2 regions of the Streptomyces sp. NPDC057623 genome follow, and region 2 is predicted to be linked to the other one. Evidence: riboswitches for the same ligand, from Rfam matches in the RefSeq annotation. Region 2 holds a riboswitch; the other holds the start of a gene.
The links. A riboswitch is a leader RNA that binds a small molecule or an ion and turns the genes downstream of it on or off. The one in region 2 is predicted to bind S-adenosylmethionine.
Positions count from the first base shown of each region.

Region 1: linked by a shared signal. The riboswitch ahead of ACFU95_RS27375 (aminotransferase class V-fold PLP-dependent enzyme) and the one ahead of thrC (threonine synthase) in region 2 are both predicted to bind S-adenosylmethionine.

Region 1 covers NZ_JBHVGZ010000030.1:35,581-38,984, reverse strand. The annotation lists gene trpD (anthranilate phosphoribosyltransferase) at 1-1,061, shown strand, start outside; SAM riboswitch class IV at 1,146-1,262, shown strand; gene ACFU95_RS27375 (aminotransferase class V-fold PLP-dependent enzyme) at 1,407-2,774, shown strand; gene ACFU95_RS27370 (glycerate kinase) at 2,729-3,404, opposite strand, start outside.
Region 2 covers NZ_JBHVGZ010000039.1:56,089-59,492, reverse strand. The annotation lists gene ACFU95_RS31645 (cold-shock protein) at 1-123, opposite strand, end outside; gene ACFU95_RS31640 (MoaD/ThiS family protein) at 572-847, opposite strand; gene thrC (threonine synthase) at 956-2,242, opposite strand; SAM riboswitch class I at 2,261-2,399, opposite strand; gene ACFU95_RS31630 (glucosyl-3-phosphoglycerate synthase) at 2,536-3,404, shown strand, end outside.

The DNA of each region.
Region 1 (3,404 bases), on a different contig from region 2:
GCGCTGTGACCCCCGCTGGAGGCGACACCGCGGCGGGCCGTTCCTGGCCCGAGGTGCTGAGTGCCCTGCTCGCCGGACAGGACCTGAGCGCCGGCGACACGGCATGGGCGATGGACCGCTTCATGAGCGGCGAGGCCTCGGACGCCCAGATCGCCGGCTTCATGGTGGCCCTGCGGGCCAAGGGCGAGACCGTCGAGGAGATCAACGGCCTCGTCGAGGCGATGTACGCCCACGCCCAGCCGCTGGACATCCCCGGCCCGGCCGTCGACATCGTCGGCACGGGCGGCGACCGCGCCAAGACGGTCAACATCTCGACGATGTCAGCCATCGTGATCGCGGGCGCCGGGGCGAAGGTGGTCAAGCACGGCAACCGCGCGTCGTCGTCCGCGAGCGGCTCGTCCGACGTGCTGGAGAAGCTCGGCATCAACCTGGACCTGTCGCCGCAGGGCGTGGCGCGGGTGGTGGACGAGGCCGGGATCACCTTCTGCTTCGCCGCCAAGTTCCACCCCTCCATGCGGTTCGTCGGTGGCGTACGGCGGGACCTGGGCATCCCGACCTCGTTCAACCTCCTCGGCCCGCTGACCAACCCCGCCCGCGTCACCTCCTCGGCGGTCGGCTGCTTCGACACCCGGATGGCGGGGCTCATCGCCGGCGTGCTGGCCGAGCGCGGCTCGTCCGCTCTGGTGTTCCGCGGCGACGACGGCCTCGACGAGCTGACGACGACGGCCACCTCCCGGGTGTGGGTGGTCCGCGACGGCAAGGTGACCGAGGAGGCCTTCGACCCGCGCGACGTCGGCATCGAGCTGGTGCCCGTGGAGGCGCTGCGCGGCGCGGACGCGTCGTACAACGCGGAGGTCGCCCGGCGCCTGCTGGACGGCGACCCGGGGCCGGTACGGGACGCCGTACTGCTCAACTCGGCGGCGGCGCTGGTGGCGTTGGAGCCCACTCGGGCCCCGCTCACGGAGCAGATCCGGCTCGGTATGGCGAGGGCGGCGGAGTCGATCGACTCGGGGGCGGCCAAGCGGACGCTGGAGCGTTGGGTGGCGGCCAGCAACGCCTGAACCCGCCAGATGTGACGCAGGGCGCAGTCCGGATTCTGGACCGCGCCTTGCGCGTCGAAGATCGTGTGGCAGGATATTGGACCAGGTCATGAGTGACAGTCATGAGGCCCCGGCCGACTGTCCGGCAACCCTCCGTCCGTGGCGGGGTGCCCCGGGTGAAGACCAGGCCGTAGGCAGCGAGGTCTACGGCAAGCGCGGGCCCCTCTCGAAACCAGGGGTCCTGGTCGTTCGAGGGAGTCTTCCGTGAGCAAGCGAATGCGATAGGGCTGCTGAGCCCCGCCTCCGCACACCCTTTTTCTCTTTCCCGCATGCCCTCAACCCGCATGCCACTCACGGGAGTTCGCCATGTCTGTCTCCACCGCTGCCGTCGACCAGTCCGTTTGCACCCCGTTGCCCGTTCTGGGCCGTGATGTCACCGTCCCGCTCGTGACCGGCGGCGAGGTCACCTACGCCGCGCTCGACTACGCCGCCAGCGCCCCGGCCCTCCAGCGCGTCTGGGACGACGTCGCCGCCTACGCGCCGTACTACGGTAGCGTCCACCGCGGTGCCGGATACCTCTCCCAGCTGTCCACCGACCTGTTCGAGAACGCCCGCAGGACGGTCGCCGAGTTCCTCGACTGCCGGGACACCGACCAGGTCGTGTTCACCCGGTCCACCACCGACTCGCTCAACCTCCTCGCCGCCGCCCTCCCGGCCGGCTGCCAGGTCTTCGTCTTCGAGACCGAGCACCACGCCTCCCTGCTGCCCTGGAAGAATGCGCAGGTCACCTACCTCAACGCGCCCCGCACCCCGCGCCAGGCCATCGAGACCCTGGAGCGCGCCCTCGGCGACCGTGACCCCCACGGCCCGGCCCTGGTCTGCGTCACCGGCGCCTCGAACGTCACCGGTGAGCTGTGGCCCGTACGGGAACTCGCGGCGGCCGCCCATGCCCACGGCGCCCGGATCGTGCTCGACGCCGCCCAGCTCGCCCCGCACCACCCGGTGAGCGTCCAGGACCTGGACGTCGACTGGGTCGCCTTCTCCGGCCACAAGCTGTACGCCCCGTTCGGCTCCGGCGTCCTGGCCGGCCGCGCCGACTGGCTGCGGGAGGCCGAGCCGTACCTCGCGGGCGGCGGCGCCAGCCGCAAGGTCACCCGGCGCGAGGACGGGGGAGTGGACGTCGAGTGGCACGAGAGCGCCGCCCGCCACGAGGCCGGCTCGCCGAACGTCATCGGCGCCTACTCCATCGCCTCCGCCTGCAAGGCGCTCGCCGAGGCCGGGTTCGACAGCCTGGTCACCCGGGAGCAGTACCTGATCGAGCAGGTGCGCACGGGCCTCGCCGAGGTGCCCGAGGTCCGGATCCTCTCCCTCTTCGGCGACGACGCCCCGCGCGTCGGCGTGATCTCCTTCGTCGTCGACGGCTGGAACAGCTCCCACTTCGCCGCCGCGCTCTCCGCCGAGTACGGCATCGGGGTGCGGGACGGCCTGTTCTGCGCCCACCCCCTGGTCCGCACCCTGCTCGGCAGCGACCCGCAGACGCAGGGCGAGTGCGGTGCCCCGGACGCCGCTCCCGGCGAGAAGTCCCTCAACGCGATCCGGGTGAGCTTCGGGGCCGGTACGCCGGACGAGCACGTCGAGCGGTTCGTGAACGCCGTGAAGGAGCTCGTGGCGGACGGTGCCCGGTGGAACTACCGCACGGAGGACGGGCGTTGCGTGCCCGACACCTCCGCGTGAGCCGGTAGCCGGGCGCCCAGCAGGATCATCCGCAGGGCGCGTTCGGTCGCGTCCGTGAGGAGTTCGGAGGCCCGGACCAGGGCTTCCGCCAGGGCCATCGGCGCCGGCAGGATCGCACTGAACGCGTCCACGCCCGGCACCTCGTGGGCGCCCTCGCCGAGGGTGCCCGCCAGCACGAGCACCGGGCGGCCGTACAGCTTGGCCCGGCGGGCCACCTCGGCCGGGACCTTGCCCCGGGGTGTCTGGTGGTCCAGTGCGCCCTCGGCGGTGACGACGAGGTCGGCGCGGGCGAGGCGGGCGTCCAGGTCGAGGTGGCCCAGGAGCACGTCGAAGCGGGGGAGCAGACGGGCGCCCAGCGCGGCGAGCCCCGCGCCCAGACCGCCGGACGCACCGGTGCCGGGGCCGTGGCGCAGGTCGGTGCCCACGGCCCCCAGGTCACGGGTGAGGACGTGTGCCCAGTTCTCCAGGCCCGCCGAGAGGTCCTCGACCTGTGCGGGCGTCGCCCCCTTCTGCGGGCCGAAGACCCGGGCCACGCCGCGCTCGCCGCACAGCACGTTGTACGGGTTGCAGGCGACGAGCAGCTCGACGTCCCGCAGCCGCGGGTCCAGACCGGACGGGTCGATCCGCGCG
Region 2 (3,404 bases):
CAGGGTGCGGTACCCGTCCATCTGGATCGCGCTGTAGTGGACGAAAACATCCGCACCACCGTCGACCGCGATGAAGCCGTACCCCTTCTCCGCGTTGAACCACTTGACGGTGCCCTGAGCCATGCCTAACTCCCCTATTACTGGCCCTTGCACAGATCCACACTTCGCGGATCCGGGTCAGACCTCACCCCCCATCGGTCGGGGGCGTGCGCCGGAACGCGTCGACCGCGGCTGAATGTATCTGCCCAACTGCCGTCTGCAACAGGTCAATCGGACGAGAAATCCGGGCACGACCGGTCGGGAATGTGGGGACAATTCCTCTGACTTCAGGTCAAGTCGGGCCCGGCAAAGGGAACAAAAGCCGCAAAAAACCCGCACACTTTGGCTACTTCTTGTCGGGCTCGCGGTGGAATTCAAGGGCTGCCGACCTGTAGATCAGCGGCGCGTTCCCCAACTGTACCTCGCTCAACCACACAGAATTGCCCCCTCCGCTTCTCTCACGGAGGGGGCAATTCGATGAACTCTCGGTGACCGGGGTTACCGATGGTAATGATCGGTCATTCGGTCAGGCTCAGCCGCCGGCGACGGCCGGAATGATGGAGACGCCCGCACCGTCCGGGGTCGCGGTCTCCAGGCCCTGCTCGAAACGGACGTCGTCGTCATTGACGTACACGTTGACGAACCGACGCAGCTTGCCCTGGTCGTCCAGCACCCGGGCGGCGATCCCGGTGTGGTTCTTCTCCAGGTCGGCGATGACCTCACCGAGGGTGCCGCCTTCGGCGGCCACTTCGGCCTGGCCACCCGTGTAGGTGCGCAGGATGGTGGGGATGCGGACGTTGACGCTCACGTTGTGACCTCCGGTCAGGTAGTCGCCCTCAGGGGCGCGGGGCTGTGTTGCATGTGCGGCTGCCGCCGCGTGGGCGCGACCGGCCCCCACCGGCCCGCGGACGAACGACTAGGCGAGTCCGGCCTCGCGGAACGAATCGAGGTTGGGACGAATGGTCGCGGTGAGCCCCGTACCGGCCACCGCGTCCAGCGTCTTGAGACCGTCGCCGGTGTTGAGGACGACCGTCGTCTTCGCCGGGTCGAGCAGCCCGTTCTCGATCAGCTTCTTCGTCACACCCACGGTCACCCCGCCGGCGGTCTCCGCGAAGATGCCCTCGGTCCGGGCCAGCACCTTGATCGCGTCGACGACCTGCTCGTCGGTCACGTCCTCCACCGCACCGCCGGTACGGCGGGCGATGTCCAGGACGTAGGGACCGTCCGCCGGGTTTCCGATCGCCAGCGACTTGGCGATGGTGTTCGGCTTCTGCGGGCGGACCACGTCGTGGCCGGCCTTGAACGCCGTCGACACCGGCGAGCAGCCCTCGGCCTGGGCACCGAAGATCTTGTACGGCTTGTCCTCGACGAGCCCGAGCTTGATCAGCTCCTGGAGACCCTTGTCGATCTTGGTGAGCTGCGAGCCGGAGGCGATCGGCACGACCAGCTGGTCCGGCAGCTGCCAGCCGAGCTGCTCGCAGATCTCGTACGCCAGGGTCTTGGAACCCTCGGCGTAGTACGGCCGCAGGTTGACGTTGACGAAGCCCCAGCCCTCGCCGGCCGGGTCGCCGATCAGCTCGGAGCAGAAGCGGTTCACGTCGTCGTAGTTGCCCTCGATGCCGACGAGCTCGCCGCCGTAGACGGCGGCCATGACGACCTTGCCCTGCTCCAGGTCGTGCGGGATGAACACGCAGGAGCGGAAGCCGGCCCGGGCGGCCGCGGCGCCCACCGCACCGGCGAGGTTGCCGGTGGAGGAGCAGGAGAGGGTGGTGAAGCCGAAGGCGCGGGCGGCCTCCAGGGCCTGGGCGACCACACGGTCCTTGAAGGAGTGCGTCGGGTTGCCGGAGTCGTCCTTGATGAACAGCTTGCCGGCGTCGACGCCCAGCTCACGCGCGAGGTTGTCGGCCTTGACGAGCTGGGTCCAGCCGGGGTTGATGTTCGGCTTGGTGGCCACGTCGGCCGGAACCGGAAGGAGAGGCGCGTAGCGCCAGATGTTCGCGGGGCCCGCTTCGATCCGCTTGCGGAGCTCCTCGGCGCCGTAGGCCGAGAAGTCGTAGGCGATCTCCAGCGGGCCGAAACACTCCTCGCACGCGAAGACCGGTCCGAGGGGGACCCGGTGGCCGCACTCACGGCAGGAAAGCGCCGCGGCGGGGCCGAGGTCTACGGTGGATTCGGTGGTGCTTGCAACAGTCTGCGCAGCCATGTGAGGCGAGGCCCTTTCTCCTCATCTTCCTCACGACGCATCTCGCCGTGAGACGGATTTGGCACCTTCCCTAGCCGGGAGCCTCGCGTGAACGAGACCGGCTGGAGGGTTGCCGGGGCTTCATCGGGCCGTATCCCTCTGCCCCTCTGGATGAGCGGTATGAAGTTGTGGTCGGCGGGCCGGTCAGGACATGCGATGGTCACCCGCGTTGTTCAAGACTGTAACCGACAACCAGGACAGTTGAGATAGTCGTCCGAACCGCGAGATGGATCACACGCTAAGGAGCCGCCTACGTGCTGGAAGAAGTCGAGCGCTGGCTGAGCACCCGCTCCTGGTCCGCGACCGATCGTCCGCTCCACCAGATCCTGGCCGCCAAACAGCGTACGGGCCAGTCGGTCTCCGTCGTCCTGCCCGCGCTCGACGAGGAGGAGACGGTCGGCGACATCGTCGCGGTCATCCGTCACGACCTCATGCGGCAGGTGCCGCTGGTCGACGAGATCGTCGTCGTCGACTCGGGCTCCACCGACCGCACCTCCGAGGTGGCCGCCGCGGCGGGCGCGACCGTGGTGCACCGGGACGCGATCCTGCCGCGTATCCCGGCCGTGCCCGGCAAGGGCGAGGTGCTGTGGCGCTCCCTGCTCGTCACGACCGGGGACGTCGTCTGCTTCATCGACGCCGACCTGAGGGAGTTCTCCTCCGACTTCGTCTCCGGCATCGTGGGCCCGCTGCTCACCGACCCCGACGTCGATCTGGTCAAGGGCATGTACGACCGTCCGCTGGGCGGCGCCGCCGGTCAGGGCGGACGCGTCACCGAACTCATGGCCCGTCCGCTGCTGAACATGCACTGGCCCCAGCTGGCCGGTTTCGTGCAGCCGCTCGGTGGCGAGTACGCGGCTCGCCGCGGCCTGCTGGAACAGCTCCCGTTCCCCGTCGGGTACGGCGTCGAGCTGGGCATGCTGGTCGACGCCCTGCATCTGGTGGGCCTGGACGCGCTGGCCCAGGTGGACGTGGGGGTGCGCAAGCACCGGCACCAGGACGGGCAGGCGCTCGGCCGGATGTCCGCCGCGATCTACCGCACGGCCCAGCTGCGGCTGGCCCGCGGACACCTGGTCCGGCCCTCCCTCACCCAGTTCGAGCGGGGCGAGGACGGGTTCGAGCCGCG